One region of the Arthrobacter sp. P4_F11 genome, then DNA from elsewhere that is predicted to be linked to it. Evidence: predicted binding sites of a transcription regulator. Region 1 holds the regulator's gene; each other region holds the start of a gene.
The links. Region 1 encodes LexA, which represses DNA repair genes until DNA is damaged. Its sites were predicted from a motif close to TCGAACANNTGTTCGA; they were not measured.
Positions count from the first base shown of each region.

Region 1 (5,284 bases):
CATGCCAAGCGTCACGGACCGGGCCTGGCGCCAGGTCTCGGTCACCTCCATGGAGTGCCTCGGCGCGCAGAAATGCCCGCTCGCGGCCGAATGCTTCAGCGAACTGGCACGGCAGAACGCCGCCGATGCCGACGTCGTGGTCACCAACCACGCCATGCTCGCCGTCAGTGCCTTCGAAGGCCTGGCGGTGCTGCCCGAGTACGACGTCGTCGTGGTGGATGAAGCACACGAACTTCAGGACCGCGTCACGGGCGCGGTCTCGGGCCAGCTCTCCGTGGCGATGGTGCACGCCGCCGCGTCCGGGGCCCGGAAGCACACGGGCATCACCGTGGATGCACTGAACAATGCCGCTGCCCACCTGGAGCTCGCCATCGACGGCGTCCCCAGCGGGCTGATGCCCAACGGCCTGAACAGCGGGCAGCTGGACTGCATCGACCAGCTGCGCGACGCATGCCGCGCCGCCCTGTCCGATTCCAAGGGGGACAGCTCCGTGTCGGCGGACGGCGGACGGCAGCTGGCCCGCTCGCGCCTCATGGTCATCCTGGAGCTCTGTGAACGCCTCCTGGCCGCGCGCGAAAACCGCGAAGTCGTGTGGTTCTGCCGCAACAGCAGCTTCGATCCGGCGCAGGGCTACTCGCAGCCGGACGAGAGCGCGCCGGCGTTGATCAATGTTGCCCCGCTGAGCGTCGCAGGGCGGTTGCGCGAGGGCCTGTTCGCAGACCACACCGTCATCCTGACCTCGGCCACACTGGCCATCGGCGCCGCCTTCGAACCCGCCGCCGGCGGCCTGGGCCTGGTTGGCAACGGCGCACCGAGCTGGACCGGCGTCGACGTCGGCTCCCCGTTCGACTACCCGAAGCAGGGCATTCTCTACGTCGCCCGGCACCTGCCCAAACCCGGCCGCGGAACGTCCCCCGAGGCCCTGGACGAACTCGAGAAGCTGATCCGCGCCTCCGGCGGAGGCGCCCTGTGCCTGTTCTCCTCGCGGCGCGCCGCAGAGGAAGCAGCCGAGTCCATGCGGCCCCGGCTGGGCCTCAGCATCCTGTGCCAGGGGGAGTCGACCATGACGGCGCTCGTGCGGCAGTTTGCCGACGAACCTGACACGTGTTTGTTCGGCACCATGTCCCTCTGGCAGGGCGTCGACGTCCCTGGCGTGTCCTGCCGGCTGGTGGTCATCGACCGGATTCCCTTCCCGCGGCCGGACGACCCGCTGATGACGGCACGTTCGCGGGCCGTGGCCCAGGCCGGCGGCAATGGCTTCATGGCCGTCTCGGCCACGCACGCCGCCATCCGCCTCGCGCAGGGCGCCGGACGGCTGATCCGCTCGACCTCGGATAAGGGCGTGGTGGCAGTGCTGGATTCGCGGCTCTCTACGGAGCGTTACGGCGGCTTCCTGCGCGCCGCGCTGCCGCCGTTCTGGCCCACCACCGATTCATCGATAGCCATGGCAGCCCTGAAGCGCCTGGCGAAAGACTCCGCAAAAGCCTAAGTCCCAAACCGGGGCCGCCACCCTGCGCCGGAAATCCGCCGCGGGGTGGCCGCTCCGAACTGGCGGCATGGCCCGGGACGGCTAAGGGGAGCGCAGTTTAGAGTGAGCGCAGTACCGAGACGACCTTGCCCATGATGACGGCGTGGTCGCCCAGGATGGGCTCGTACTGGGTGTTTTGCGGCAACAGCCACGTGTGGCCGTCCCGCTGGCGGAAGGTCTTGACCGTGGCTTCGTCGTCCAGCAGGGCGGCAACGATGTCGCCGTTCACGGCATCGCCCTGGCGGCGGACAACCACCCAATCGCCGTCGCAGATGGCGGCGTCGATCATCGAGTCGCCGGCCACTTTGAGCATGAAGAGTTCGCCATGGCCCACGAGCTGGCGGGGCAGCGGCATGACGTCCTCCACCACCTGGTCCGCGAGGATCGGCCCGCCGGCGGCGATGCGTCCGACGAACGGCACCATTGCCGTGTCGGTGGCGCTGGCCAGCTCAGTCACTGACAGGCCGCCGACGGCCCGCAGGCCGCTTGACTTCTCGACACCGGAAATCGGTGTGGTCCCCTCGTCCAGGGTCAGCGGCATGAGCACTTCCATGGCCCGCGGGCGCTTCGGATCACGCCGCAGGTAGCCGAGCTTTTCGAGCTGGGAGAGCTGGTGGGTCACGCTCGAGAGGCTGGCGAGACCGACGGTGTCGCCGATTTCGCGCATGGACGGCGGATAGCCCTTGTCCGTGACGGACCGCTGGATGGTCTCCAGGATTTTCTTTTGCCGGACGGTGAGGCTCTTGGGGGCCCGGGCGGGCTGCGGGCTCCGTGGGGTGGCCCTGCCGCCGGTGGCTTGTGCTGCCATGTTCGCCAACGCCTTTCCGTTCCGCCCGGCTGCCGTGGCTGCTGTCACCGGGAACTTCCGGCCTGAAATGTCAGACCCTGCTGATCAACTACGAATGAATTCCCACGGGTAGTTCGAAAGTGGGAGTTCGAAAGTGGTTGTCCTGTCCCTCAAAAATAGGCCAGCCGCAGACCTTTTTCAAACATTTGTTCTAGCGAGTCTCGACATCGTTCGTTAGTAAGTGCTAAAACAGAACTAGCAAGATTCGAATATGTGTTCGATTCCGACGATCTGGGTTCGCAAGCGATGTTCGGTTCTATGTTCGAAGGTTCGGCCGGTTGGCGGCGAGTACGTGAGTACGCCGGGCGGCAACTTATGGTCCAGGAGGGCTCAGTTCATGTCAGTTTCAAGCGCGTTTGACGGCACTAACATTCAGGACGTCACGACCCGCCACCGCGGTGTTGGTCCAGGTGGCGCAGCGGCTCGCCGCAACATCGGACACGGCAGCCTCGGACACGGCAGTCGCGACCAAGGCGGCATGGGCCAGGGTGGTTCCCTTCACGGCAACGTGTACCCGCTCAACGCCAGGCGCCGCGGCGCCGCGACGTCGCAGGCGCCGCAAGGAGCCGCCGCGGTTTCCGGCGGCCGGACCAAGCAGCCGCCGCTGCGGCTCACCCGGCGCGGACGCTTCGTCTTCTTCGGTGTCCCGCTGATCCTGCTGGCGGCGTTCATCCTGTCGTTCAGCGGATTCCTCAACGCTCCCGCGAAAGCGGCAGATTCCGCAGACCAGCTCTCGGTGACGCCGACCGTATCCGTCACAGTCCAACCGGGGGAGTCCCTCTGGGCCATTGCCGGGTCGGTGGCTCCGGAGCGCGATCCCCGCGACGTCGTGGCCGACATCGTGGAGCTGAACAATCTGGACGCCGCGCGTGTGATGCCGGGCCAGCAACTGTTCGTCCCGTCCAAGTAACCACCCCCGGGTGCCGTCGCGGGCGTCACAGTTTCAGCGCCCGTCCCGCTACCACTTAAACTGGTCACGTGACTGACCAGCTTGAGCGCCTCAACCGACTGCCCCTCCGAACCAATCTGCGTGGCCTGCGTCCGTATGGCGCGCCGCAGCTGGACGTCCCCATCCTGCTCAACGTCAACGAGAACACCCATGGGGTCCCGGCCGATGTCCGCGCAGCGATCACCGAGGCCGTGAGTGCCGCCGCTGCCGGGCTGAACCGCTATCCGGACCGTGAATTCACCGAATTGCGCGAAGCCCTCGCCGAATACCTTGGCCACGGGCTGGACGCGGAGAACATCTGGGCCGCGAATGGTTCCAACGAAGTCCTTCAGCAGATCCTCCAGGCCTTCGGCGGCCCCGGCCGGACGGCCCTCGGGTTCCCTCCCACGTATTCGATGTACCCGCTGCTGGCCTCCGGCACGGATACGGAATACGTCGTCGGGGCCCGCGCGTCAGACTATGGGCTCAGCGCGGACTCGGCGGCACAGCAAGTCCGCGAGCTTCAGCCCAACGTTGTCTTCCTCTGTTCCCCGAACAACCCGACCGGCACGGGGCTGGGCCTCGATGTGGTCGAGGCCGTCTATGACGCCGGCGAGGCCAGCCAGACCATCGTGATCGTCGACGAGGCCTACCACGAGTTCGCCCACGACGGCACGCCCAGTGCCCTCACCCTGCTCCCTGGCCGGGAGCGGCTCATCGTCTCGCGCACCATGAGCAAGGCCTTCGCCCTCGCGGGTGCGCGGCTCGGCTACATGGCCGCGGCACCGGAGGTCGCTGACGCCCTGCGCCTGGTCCGTCTCCCGTACCACCTTTCCGCCATCACCCAGGCTGCGGCCCTGGCTGCCCTGCACCACCGGGAGGCGCTCATGGCGGACGTCGAGGACATCAAGCGCCAGCGCGACCGGATCGTGTCGGAACTGACGCGGTTGGGCTTGACCCCGGCCGCGTCCGATTCCAACTACGTGTTCTTTGGCGGCCTCGAGAACCCCCATGAGGTTTGGCAGCGGATGCTGGACGCCGGTGTCCTCATCCGCGACGTCGGTATTCCGGGGCACCTGCGCGTCACCGCGGGCACTGAGACAGAAACCACAGCCTTCCTGGAGGCACTTGAACTTATCCTGGCCGGCTCCGCAAAGCCGCAGGCCTAGACTTGGTGGGGAGCCCGATCGTCCCCGCCAGATTGCCCAACACCCTGCCTTCTTCCAAAGGACACATCTACATGAGCACCACCGGATCCACCACCGCCGAGGGCCGGACCGCACGCATGGAACGGACCACCAGCGAGTCCTCGGTCCTGGTCGAGATCAACCTGGACGGCACCGGCGTTTCAGACATCAGCACGTCGGTCCCGTTCTACGACCACATGCTGACAGCCCTCAGCAAGCACTCCCTGATCGACATGACGGTCAAGGCCACCGGCGACACCCACATCGATGTCCACCACACTGTCGAGGACGTGGCCATCACTTTCGGCGAGGTTTTGCGGACCGCGCTGGGCAACAAAGCCGGGATCCGCCGTTTTGGCGAGGCGACCGTTCCCCTCGACGAGGCCCTCGCGCAAGCTGTCGTGGACGTCTCCGGCCGCCCCTACCTGGTCCACGCCGGCGAGCCGGCAGGCCAGGAATACCACCTGATCGGCGGCCACTTTACGGGCTCCCTGACCCGCCACGTCTTCGAGGCGATCACCCTTCACGCCGGGATCTGCCTGCACATGAACGTCACTGCCGGGCGCGACCCCCATCACATCGTCGAGGCCCAGTTCAAGGCCTTTGCCCGCGCCCTGCGCGCCGCCGTCGAGCCGGATCCCCGCGTCGAGGGCATCCCGTCGACAAAGGGTGCTTTGTGACCGGCCCGCTGCTCCGCGACGGGGCCATCATCGACCCCGCTGCCGCGACCAAGCCGGTCTCCCCGGAGGGAAAGCCCACCGTTACGGTGCTGGACTACGGCTCCGGGAATGTCC
Region 1 is NZ_JBFUJK010000006.1:51,366-56,649, reverse strand. Features, by position in the region: gene AC1DRO_RS08450 (ATP-dependent DNA helicase) at 1-1,489, shown strand, start outside; gene lexA (transcriptional repressor LexA) at 1,587-2,336, opposite strand; gene AC1DRO_RS08440 (LysM peptidoglycan-binding domain-containing protein) at 2,854-3,285, shown strand; gene AC1DRO_RS08435 (histidinol-phosphate transaminase) at 3,354-4,472, shown strand; gene hisB (imidazoleglycerol-phosphate dehydratase HisB) at 4,544-5,170, shown strand; gene hisH (imidazole glycerol phosphate synthase subunit HisH) at 5,167-5,284, shown strand, end outside.

Region 2 (5,284 bases), on a different contig from region 1:
GCAGGAATTCACCGTCGGCGTCGCGGTCATAGAGCAGGTTGAGCTCACGGAGCGTGGCCAGGAATTCCGGGTCCAGAGCGAACCGGGCGTCGAGGTCCTCGTAGTAGTTCGCGGGGATCTGCAGGAAGTCCAGTCCGCGGTCCCGTGCGGCCCGGGCCGTGGCCACGAGGTCTTCCACGGCGAAAGCGATGTGTTCCTGGTAGCCGGGACGGTGGCCGGTGCCGGCAGTCCCTTCCTGCTGGATCAGCGGGGCCAGGTTCAGCACCAGGCGGACGCCGCGGTCCTGCGTCAGCATCACCTGGGACCTGACCAGCCCGGTGGGGCTGGCCACCTCGGCGAACGGCTGCGGTTCCAGTGCGAGGGCGCTGGTGTAGAAGAGCACGGCCTCGTCGAAGTGCTGCCACGGCTGCGCGAGGTTCACGTGGTCGATTACCGCGCCCGGGTGCTCTGCCGGGTCCGCCGCGGCGACGTCCAGGCCGTCGCCGAATTCCCGGGTCCACGCGGCGGTGCCGTCCGGGCTGCCCTGGCAGAGGAAGATTTCGGTGGAGTCCGGCGCGGCGAAGCCCTGGAAGACTTCCTCGTTGGCCTGGCTCTTGCGCGGCACGGCGGGGGCCTTGAGCTGCTGGGCGCGGGCGGCGGCGATAACGGGAGAGTCGACGTCGAAGCCCAGGGCGGAGATGGCAGGGGCGGCGGGAGCCGGCTGGCCGGTACCGGCGGCAGCGGTCGCCGTGCCGATGGCTGCCGGTTCTTCGTTGATGATCACGCGCGCGTGGCCCATGGTCCACAATTGCACGTCCTTCGTGCGATGCCGCCCGTTGAACGCAAACCCCAGCTGGCCCAGCAGGGTTTCCAGTCCGGCGGTGTCACCGGCCCGGACCTCGGCGAAGTTGAAGCCGGCGGGCTCGGCCACTCGGGGAAGAGTGGCCAGCTCCATGGGGTAGCGGCGCCGGGCACCGGACACCGGGCCGGCCGCCCCGCTGGTCATCCCGCCTGCTGCATTCGCCGGGTTTGCCTCGAGCCAGGCGGCGCTCTGCTCTTCGAGCCAGATCAGCGACCGCATGGCGTCGACGGCGGTGCGTTCGACGTCGGCCTGGCGGAAGACGTCGTTGAACACTTCCAGCGACACCGGTCCCGTGTAGCCCGCGCGGACCACGTGGCCCATGAACTTGGCGAGTTCGAACTGGCCCTCCCCTGGAAACACCCGGTAGTGCCGGCTCCAGGACAGCACGTCCATGGACAGCTTGGGGGCATCAGCGACCTGGACGAAGAAGATTTTCTCCGGGTCGAAGGCCTCGATCGGCGCGGTATCCCAGTCCCGGGAGAGGATGTGGAAAGAGTCCAGGCAGGTGCCCAGGTTGGGGTGGTCCACCATCCCAACCAGCCGGTGGGCGTGCTCGTAGTCGTTCACGTATTTGCCCCAGGCCAGGGCCTCATAGGCGACCTTGACGCCGTGGTCACCCGCGAGGTCCGCGAGCCGGGAAAGCTGTGCCGCCCGGAGATCGTCATCGTCGATCGTGGCGGTGCCGACGTTGGAACAGAGCAGCATGGTGTCCATGCCCAGGCGGGACATGAGCCGGAACTTTGCGTCCGCGCGGCGCAGGTTGGCGGCGAGCAGGTCCTCGGGAACGCTGTCGAAATCCCGGAACGGCTGGTAGAGATCCAGGTTCAGGCCGAGGTCGGCGGCCAGCTTCCGGACGTCCTCCGGGCTCAGCGGGGACGTCACGAGGTCCTGTTCGAAGATCTCGATCCCGTCGAAGCCGGCCACCGCGCAGGCCTGCATTTTTTCCCGCAAGGTGCCGGCGAGGCAGACGGTGGCGATCCCGGTGCGCATCAGGCGGGCACCTCTTCCGCGGCCACAAGTTCCAGGAAGTGGGAGCGCATGCGGTCGGCGTCGGCCTGGCGCCCGGTGAAGATCCGGAAGGCGTCCGCCGCCTGGCCCACGGCCATCCGGCCGCCGTCGAGCACCTCGCAGCCCTTGGCGCGCGCCTCGCGGACGAGCTCGGTTTCGATCGGCCGGTACACGATGTCGGCCACCCAGTGCCGGGACTCCACGAGGGACATGTCCAGCGGAACCCCCGGATGGGCGGCCATGCCCACCGGGGTGCAGTGCACCAGGCCGTCGGCCTGCGGCATGAGCTGCGGGAGCTCCGCCGTCGTCCGGGCGGTGACGGTCCGGTCCGGGAAGAACCCGGCGAGCTCGGCCGCCCGGGCGGTGGACCGGGCCGCGTCGGTGTCCACGAGGTCCAGCTCGCGGACCCCCGCGGTGAGCAGGGCGTAGGCGACGGCGGAGCCGGCGCCGCCGGCTCCGAGCTGCACCACGCGATCCAGGGTGGCGCCGGGAAGCCCGGAGCCCAGCGCCGCGGCGAAGCCGGAGAAGTCGGTGTTGTGGCCAATGAAGCGGCCGTCGCGGATCAGCACGGTATTGACGGCGCCCAGGCGCCGGGCGTCGGGGGAGACCTCATCCAGGTACTCGAGCACGAGCTGCTTGCAGGGGTGCGTGATGTTCAATCCGTTGAACCCGAGGCTCCGGGCGCCGGAGAGCAACTCCCCCACGGCCCGGCCGGGCAGGCCGAGTTCGGTGAGGTCGATGGGGCGGTAGAGGTACCGGAGGCCCTGCACGTCGCCCTCGCGTTCATGCATGTAGGGCGTGAGGGAGGGCATGACGCCGTCTCCCACGAGGCCCACGAGGAAGGACTCTGCTCGATTGCTCATCCAGTTTGCTCCTTTGACAACGACACTCGGCGGGCTGCGACGCTTGCGGCGTCCGCGGCGGGCCGGGTGATGGGGATTACATTACAGACTTTGTTCACATGTTGCACTTTTGTTCGAATGACGAACATATTATGACGCCGGCGGCTTTGTTTAGGCCGTAGGCTGGTCGGCCGTCACCGCTGGGGCAGCCGGGCCGACAGCTCTGCGGCCGCCGCCTGCAGCAGCGGCACGAGGGCCACGAGGGCCTCCATGCTCAGGCGGAAGACCGGGACCGCCGTGGCCAGCGAGGCGAAGGCGTGCCCCTGGGCGTTGAAAACCGGGACGGCGACGGCGCGCATGCCGAGTTCGTTTTCCTCGTCCATGGTGGCGAAGCCCTGGCGCCGGACCTGCTCGATTTCGGCCCGGAAAGCCTCGCGGTCCGTGATGGAGAGCGCCGTCAGCGGCTCCAGGGGCAGTTCCTCGACAAGCTGGGCGCGGGTGGCGTCGTCGGCGAACGCCACCAGTGCCTTGCCCACTGAGGTGGTATGAAGTGCCCCGAGATGCCCGGGGTCGCTCGTGACCCGGAACGTCTGCGGGCCGTCCACCTTGTTCACCGTCAGGTGGTGGATGCCGTCCCGCACGGAGAGGATGGTTGCCTCACCCGTTTCCTCGGTCACGCGCCGCAGGATGGGCAGCGCCGTACCCGCGAAGCCGTGGTGGTTGGAGACGCGCTGGCCAAGCTGGAAGACCCTCAGCCCCAGGTGGTAGCGGCGGCCGTCCGGCTCGTAGTCAACGAAGCCGTCCCGCGTCAGGGAGCCGAGCAGGCGGTACGTGGTGCTGAATGGCAGATCCGCGCGGCGGGAGATCTCCGCCGCGCTGGCACCCCGCGGCTCGTCGCCCAGGAGGACCAGCAGACCCAAGGCCTTGCCCACCATGTCCGTCCGCGAGTCCTCCCTGGCGGCCTTTGCAGGCTTCGAAGGGACTTCCGCCGGATACCCGGAAGCGGCGGGAACTTCTGTGGTTTGATTCACACTCATGCATCGATGTTCCCACATAGTGAGAGCTATTTCTAGATGGTGATTATTTTTGTTGACAAGTGACTGCGCTCACAGTCATGATTGCTACATCGCACAAGTAGCTTCCACCATGTGGCTACTAGTCCGGGTCTTTCCACGGACCTCCGGCTGCACCACACTTAAGCAAGCGGCAGCCGAGACCTTCCTGATCCATCCGCGACAACGTCGTCACACCAAAGGAACACCATGAGCCACACTGTCCCGTCCACGACGCCGGGTATAACCACAGGAGGGACGCCGAAGAAGGCGGCCCTTGCCAGCTTCCTGGGCAGCGCCGTCGAGTATTACGACTTCTTCATCTTCGGTTCCGCAGCCGCGCTGATCTTCCCGCATGTCTTCTTCCCCGACGCGGACACCAACGCGGCGATCATGTCGTTCGCCACCTTCGGCTTTGCCTACATTGCCCGCCCGGTGGGCGCCGTTGTCCTCGGCCACTTCGGTGACAGGATAGGGCGCCGGAAAGTCCTCATGTTCACGCTGTTGCTGATGGGCGCTTCCACCTTTGCCATCGGCTGCCTGCCGGACTTCAAGACGGTCGGCTGGTGGGCCCCTGTCCTGCTGGTGCTGGCGCGTCTCTGCCAGGGCTTTTCCGCTGCCGGCGAGCAGGCCGGCGCCTCGTCCATGACGCTCGAGCACGCCCCGGACAACCGCCGCTCCTTCTTCACCTCCTGGACCCTGACCGGCACCCAGGGCGGCCAGATCCTTGCCGCCCTCGTCTTCATCCCGGTCCTGGCCCTGCCTGACGACATCAAGTACACGATCGGCTGGCGCATCCCGTTCTGGCTCAGCGCCGTGGTTGTGCTGGTCGCGTTCTTCATCCGCCGCACCCTGCACGAACCGCCGGCGTTCGAGGAGGCCCAGAAGACCAAGCAGATCTCCAAGCTCCCCGTCGCTGACCTCCTCAAGAGCCACTGGCGCGATGTCCTGCGTGTCATCGCCTGCGCCTTCATCGCCGCCGTGTCCACCGTCTTCGGCACCCTGGCCATCAGCTACGCCAAGAACGTCGCCGGCGTGGACGGCACCACCACCCTCTGGCTCGTCGTCGGCGCCAACTTCATGGCACTGGGCACCCAGCCGCTCTTCGGCATGCTCGCCGACAAGATCGGCCGGAAGCCCGTCTTCATCTACGGCGCACTGTCCAGCGCATCCCTGACGCCGGTCTTCCTGCTGAGCCTCGAATCCGGCAACGTCGCGCTGATGTTCCTTACGGCAATCGCGTTCTTCTCCTTCGGCTACGCTGCGGCCAACGCGGTCTGGCCCTCCTTCTACGCCGAGATGTTCAGCACCAACGTCCGCTTCTCCGGCCTCGCAATCGGCACCCAGCTGGGCTTCCTGATGGCCGGCTTCGCCCCGGCGATCGTGGCGGCCATGGGCGGCATCCAGCCCGGCGGCTGGGTCCAGATCTCCATCTTCACCGCAATCATCTGCCTCATCGCCACGGTCGCGGCGCTGACGGCCAAGGAAACGTTCCGGGTCCCCACCAAACAGCTCGGCCAGCAGTAGCCCCGCACCGGCAG
Region 2 is NZ_JBFUJK010000015.1:83,928-89,211, forward strand. Features, by position in the region: gene AC1DRO_RS16505 (bifunctional sugar phosphate isomerase/epimerase/4-hydroxyphenylpyruvate dioxygenase family protein) at 1-1,831, opposite strand, end outside; gene AC1DRO_RS16510 (shikimate dehydrogenase) at 1,831-2,712, opposite strand; gene AC1DRO_RS16515 (IclR family transcriptional regulator) at 2,886-3,728, opposite strand; gene AC1DRO_RS16520 (MFS transporter) at 3,954-5,270, shown strand.
Region 2: a site for LexA is predicted at 2,814-2,829, ahead of AC1DRO_RS16510 (shikimate dehydrogenase). Genes of this name have one in related genera too.

Region 3 (5,284 bases), on a different contig from region 1:
CCTGCCGGTAGAGGCTGATGAGCGTGGGGAAGTCGCGCGAAGGCAGGCAGTCGCCGTACCAGGAGGACTTCAGCGAGCCGCCGCGGCCGAACACATCCAGCAGCGGCAGTTCCAGGGTCATCTCGGGGCTCGGCACACCCACCAGGACCACCGTGCCGGCGAGGTCCCGGGCGTAGAAGGCCTGCTTATACGTTTCCGGGCGGCCGACGGCGTCGATCACCACATCGGCGCCGAAACCGCCGGTCAGTTCGCGGATCGCTTCGACGGGGTCGACGGCGGAGGAGTCCACCGTGTGGGTGGCGCCGAGATCCTTGGCGCGCTGGAGCTTTTTGGCATCGATGTCGACGGCGATCACGGTGGTGGCGCCGGCGAGCGCCGCGCCGGCGACGGCCGCCGTGCCGACTCCGCCGCAGCCGATCACGGCGACCGAATCGCCGCGCTGGACGTTTCCGGTGTTGATCGCCGCGCCGATGCCTGCCATGACGCCGCAGCCGAGCAAACCGACGGCCGCGGGATCGGCGTCGTCGTCCACCTTGGTGCACTGGCCGGCCGCTACGAGGGTCTTTTCAGCGAAGGCACCGATGCCCAGCGCGGCCGTCAGCTCGGTGCCGTCCTCCAGCGTCATTTTCTGGGTGGCGTTGTGGGTATTGAAGCAGTACTGCGGCTGGCCCCGGCGGCAGGCGCGGCACTCGCCGCAGACGGCCCGCCAGTTCAGCACCACGCGGTCCCCGGGGACGACCTCGGTGACGTCCGGTCCCACGGCACTGACAACGCCGGTGGCCTCATGGCCGAGCAGGAAGGGGAAGTCGTCGTTGATGGCACCCTGCTTGTAGTGCAGATCGGTGTGGCAGACACCGCAGGTGAGGATGTCCACGAGGGCCTCGCCGGGGCCGGGGTCCGGCACCAGGATCGTCTCCAGGGTGACGTCGGCATTCTTGGACCGGACTACTGCGGCTTTGACTTTATGGACCATGAAACAAGCTCCTTTGCTCTGGAACGCGGATTGCTGGCACAACTTACTGGTTACTGGTTACTGGCACAACGGGCGACGGCGCGGCCCTTGGGAGGCCGCGCCGTCGTGGTTTGGTGGTGTCCTTGGATGCAGGAAGGGCCTAGGCGGCGAGCCGGCTCTTGACCTCAGCTGCGGAGGGGTTGGTGGCGGCGGTGCCGTCCGGGAACAGCACGGTGGGGACGGTGCGGTTGCCTCCGTTGAGCTGCTCGACGAGATCGGCCGTGCCTTCGACTTCCTCGATGTTGATCTCGGTGTACCCGATGCCCTGCGCGTCCAGCTGCTTCTTCAGCCGGTTGCAGTAGCCGCACCACGTGGTCGAAAACATGGTGATGGTGCCGGATTCGGGGGTGAAGTCCACGAAGTTCTCCTCAAGTAAGTGGTTGGGTCCGGCATGTCGGGCCGGGCGCCCACTGAAGTCGTACGTTACTGCCAACAACCGTACCCCGCAGCCCGCTATTCCCGCAGAGAGCGCTGCCACCTATGCCGTCGGACGCGAATTCGCGGTAAAGATGCGAAGTCGCCGGAAAGTTCCGGCGAGTTCGCAGGTTTCCGGCGACCTCGGCGGGCCCAGGATGGTCTTCCCGAAGAATGCGCGACGGCGGCCGGGCGGATGACATGGGATGGGTGCGGTGGCATGCTGGTGCCATGTGTGGACGCTACGTGATGGCCCGGGCCGTCGGAGACCTGCTGGCCGAATTCGATGCCGGGCTGGAAGATGAGATCGCGATTCCGCCGTCGTGGAACGTGGCCCCGACGGCGGATGTGCCGATCCTGCTCGAACGGCTGGTGGAGGGAGAACCGGTCCGCCAACTGCACATTGCGCGCTGGGGTTTAGTGCCGTCCTGGGCCAAGGACCCGGGCATCGGGTCCAAGATGATCAATGCCCGCAGCGAGACCGTGCTGGAGAAGCCCGCCTTCCGGAAAGCGACCCGCGCCCGTCGCTGCGCCGTCCCGGCTGACGGCTACTACGAGTGGAAGGGTGAGGGCCGCACCAAGCAGCCCTACTACGTCCATCCCAAGGACGGACGCCCCCTTGTCTTCGCGGGACTCTATGAATGGTGGCGGGACCCGTCCAAGGAAGAGGGCGACCCGGAGCGCTGGATGCTCTCGACCTCGATCATGACCACCGACTCGCCGCCGGAGGGCTACGCCGGGGGAATGCTGGCCGAGCTGACCGCGTTGCATGACAGGGTTCCGCTGCCCATGAACCGCGAGACCATGCAGACGTGGCTGGACCCCCAGGCCGATGATGCGGCCGGGCTCGTGGATCTGGTCCGGGCCGGGGCGCACGACGTCGCGGAAGGCTGGACGATCGACGCCGTCGGCACCGCCGTCGGGAACGTCAGGAATGACTCACCGGAACTCATCCAGCCGGTGGGGAGCCTGTTCTAGCGGGTGCGCTGCCCTGTCTGGCGGCTGCCCGCCGGCTGCCAAGGCACGGGGCGGTAGTGGTCACCTGAGGTCAGAGCGTGACTTTGCCGCCGCCGTCGACCGACCAGTCGGGGTTGAACGCGACCTCCCAGCGGTAGCCGTCGGGATCGGCGAAGTAGCCGGTGTAGCCGCCCCAGGGCTGGGTCTTCGGTACCGCAACGATGCGGGCTCCCGCGGTCCCGGCTTCGGCCATCACCCGGTCGACGTCCGCCGTGCCGGCCAGGTTGTGGCTGAGCGTGATGCACGCAATGCCGGCAGGGGGATCGGTGGCCGCCTCGGACTGCATTTGACCCGCGTCCCAGAGCGAGAGGATGAGGCCGTGGTTGACCTGGATGAAGAGCACCTCCCCGGGGACTTCCCGGTGGACCGGCCATCCGAGGCCATCGACGTAGAAGCGGCGTGAGGCGTCAACACTGCGGACACCTAGCGATATGAAGTCGACTCGTGGCTGCATCTTTCGATACTGTCATGCACATGCCCACAAATCACGCAGACGACAAGGCCGCCCAGGCCGACCGCGAACAGCTCGCCGCCGTGCGGGTGGCTGTTGACGAGGTGGACGAGCAGATCGTGTCCTTGATCGGGCGCCGGGAACGGCTGATCCGGATCGCCGGGACCCTCAAGGCGGACAGCGCCGAGGTCCGCGCGCCCGGGCGTGTGGAGCGGGTCATCGAACACGTCCGCGCCACGGCGGAAAAGAAGGACATCGACGTCGAGCTTGTCGAGAAGACCTACCGGGCGATGATCGATGCCTTCATCACGCTCGAGCTGGAAGTGTACAAGTCCAGCTCCTAGAAGGTGCCTAGAGGGCTTCTTCGACAGGCACGTTGGCCTGGTAGTCCCGGCCGTCACAATCGCTGAAGGCCGTCATGAGATGGCCCTTGGGCAGGCCAAGCACAGTCGCGATGGGGAAGTTTCCCGTGATGGTGTTTCCTGAGTGTTCCACGCCTTTGAGGTCGAAGTTCTCTTCCGTGCCGTCATGGTTGAAGTAGTAGAAGGACACGGCCTCACCGTTCATGAACTCAATGCCCAGTCTGCGCTGATGGGAGTAGTCCGGCCCGGCCGCCAGCAGGCCCACCACGTAGGCGCCTTGCCCCGGGATATTTCCGTCTATATCGAAGGTCGCCACCAAGGTTGAATTCTTGGCGGCGATCTTTACGTGCTTCAGGAGTGCGATATGGGAGCTCATGGCTCAATCCTGCTACCTGTGCAATCGTCCGTCCACCCCCGATCTGGGTTTTGTCGGCTCCGCGACGTAGACTGTATTTATTCGAAGATATGTTCGAATAAATACAGAGCGTTGAAGTAGAAGGCGTTGAAACAGAGGGCATTGAAGTAGAGGGCGTTGACACAGAAGGCGCCGGAAGCGGAATGGACGTAGGAAGTCGAAGCGGGGACTGGGCCGGCTCCAGCCCGGACTGGGTCGGGAGGCAACGTGGGTATTTTCAGCGAGTCCGTGGATGTCGTCTGCACGCCCTCCGGCCAGCCCCTGCGCCTCGACTGGGCCGGCCGGCGCTACACGGTCTGCGCTGACCCCGTCCGCTGGTACGAACGCCGCCAGTGGTGGGCCGAGGAACGCCGGGCGCCACTGGGAAGCGGGCCGGGCCTGGTGGATCATGAGATCTGGCGGGTCCAGGTGCGTGCGGCCGGGGATCACGCCGCGGATTCCTCGCTCACCCTTGACCTGACCCGGCATGTCGGCAGCGGCCGGTGGCGGCTCCTGAAGATCCACGACGCCCTGCAGCCCCTCCGGAAGCCCGAATCAGCATGAGCTTCACCCATCTGCACGTCTCCACCGCGTTCAGCGCCCACTATGGCGTCTCCTGGCCGGATGAACTTGCCGCCGCGGCCGCCGCTGACGGTGCCACCGCGCTGGCCTGCACGGACCGCGACGGCTTGTACGGAACCGTCAAGCACCTGAAGGCGTGCATGGCAGCCGGGCTGGATGCAATCGTCGGGGTGGACCTTGCGGTCTTTGACGACGACGGCGACCACCGCACCCAGCTTGGTGGCCGCGTCCTCGTGCTGGCGCACGGACACAACAACGGTGCCGGCTACCGGGCGCTGTGCCGGCTGATCTCCGACGCCCACGCCCGCACCACGGGCAAGGCGCAGGGAATAGTGCCGGTGGCCGTCACCCGTGCGGAACTGGCCTCCCGCACCCTGCACCCGGACACCCTGAAGCCGGTCCTGACAGTGCTGATCGGCCCGGACTCCGACGTCGGCCGGGCCATGGGCGGCCGGCGCTACCTGCGGCCCCGCACCCTGTTCAAACGCTGGCTGGACGCCATGCCCCCCGGAACGCTGGCGGCAGAGGTTGTGTCCCAGCTCAGCCCGCCCGGGGAACCGCTGAGCACCGCCCACGCGGTGCGCATGCTCAAACTCGCCGCAGAACACGGGGTGCCCGCCGTGCTGAGCAACGCCGTGCGGTACGTGGCTGAGGACGGCGCGGCCACCGCCGATGTGCTGGACTCGGCCCGGACGCTGAAATCCCTCCCCGAGCTCTCCGCCGCCCCGCTGCTGCAGCCCAACGGGCAGGGCTGGCTCAAATCGGCGGCCCGGATGCTGCAGCTGGGCAAGGAGATCATCCACGCCGCCGGCTACGGCACAGCGGACCTCAAACGGCTCCTGGCCCAGACAGAGGCGCTCGCGGACCGCTGCCGCATGGATCCGGAAGCCGACATGGGCTGGAAACAGCCCGTGGTCCCGGAGGCATCCGTGATCGGGATCGACGGCGACGCGCTCGCCGAACTGACCCTGCGGTGTGAGGCCGGCATCGGCCGCCGCTTCCCGGGCATTTCCGGGCAGCGGGAACAGCAGCTGCGGACCAGGCTGGAGCAC
Region 3 is NZ_JBFUJK010000001.1:75,415-80,698, forward strand. Features, by position in the region: gene AC1DRO_RS00365 (S-(hydroxymethyl)mycothiol dehydrogenase) at 1-973, opposite strand, end outside; gene AC1DRO_RS00370 (mycoredoxin) at 1,113-1,370, opposite strand; gene AC1DRO_RS00375 (SOS response-associated peptidase) at 1,658-2,404, shown strand; gene AC1DRO_RS00380 (VOC family protein) at 2,475-2,897, opposite strand; gene AC1DRO_RS00385 (chorismate mutase) at 2,912-3,238, shown strand; gene AC1DRO_RS00390 (hypothetical protein) at 3,246-3,632, opposite strand; gene AC1DRO_RS00395 (DUF6504 family protein) at 3,879-4,214, shown strand; gene AC1DRO_RS00400 (DNA polymerase III subunit alpha) at 4,211-5,284, shown strand, end outside.
Region 3: a site for LexA is predicted at 3,714-3,729, ahead of AC1DRO_RS00395 (DUF6504 family protein). Genes of this name have one in related genera too.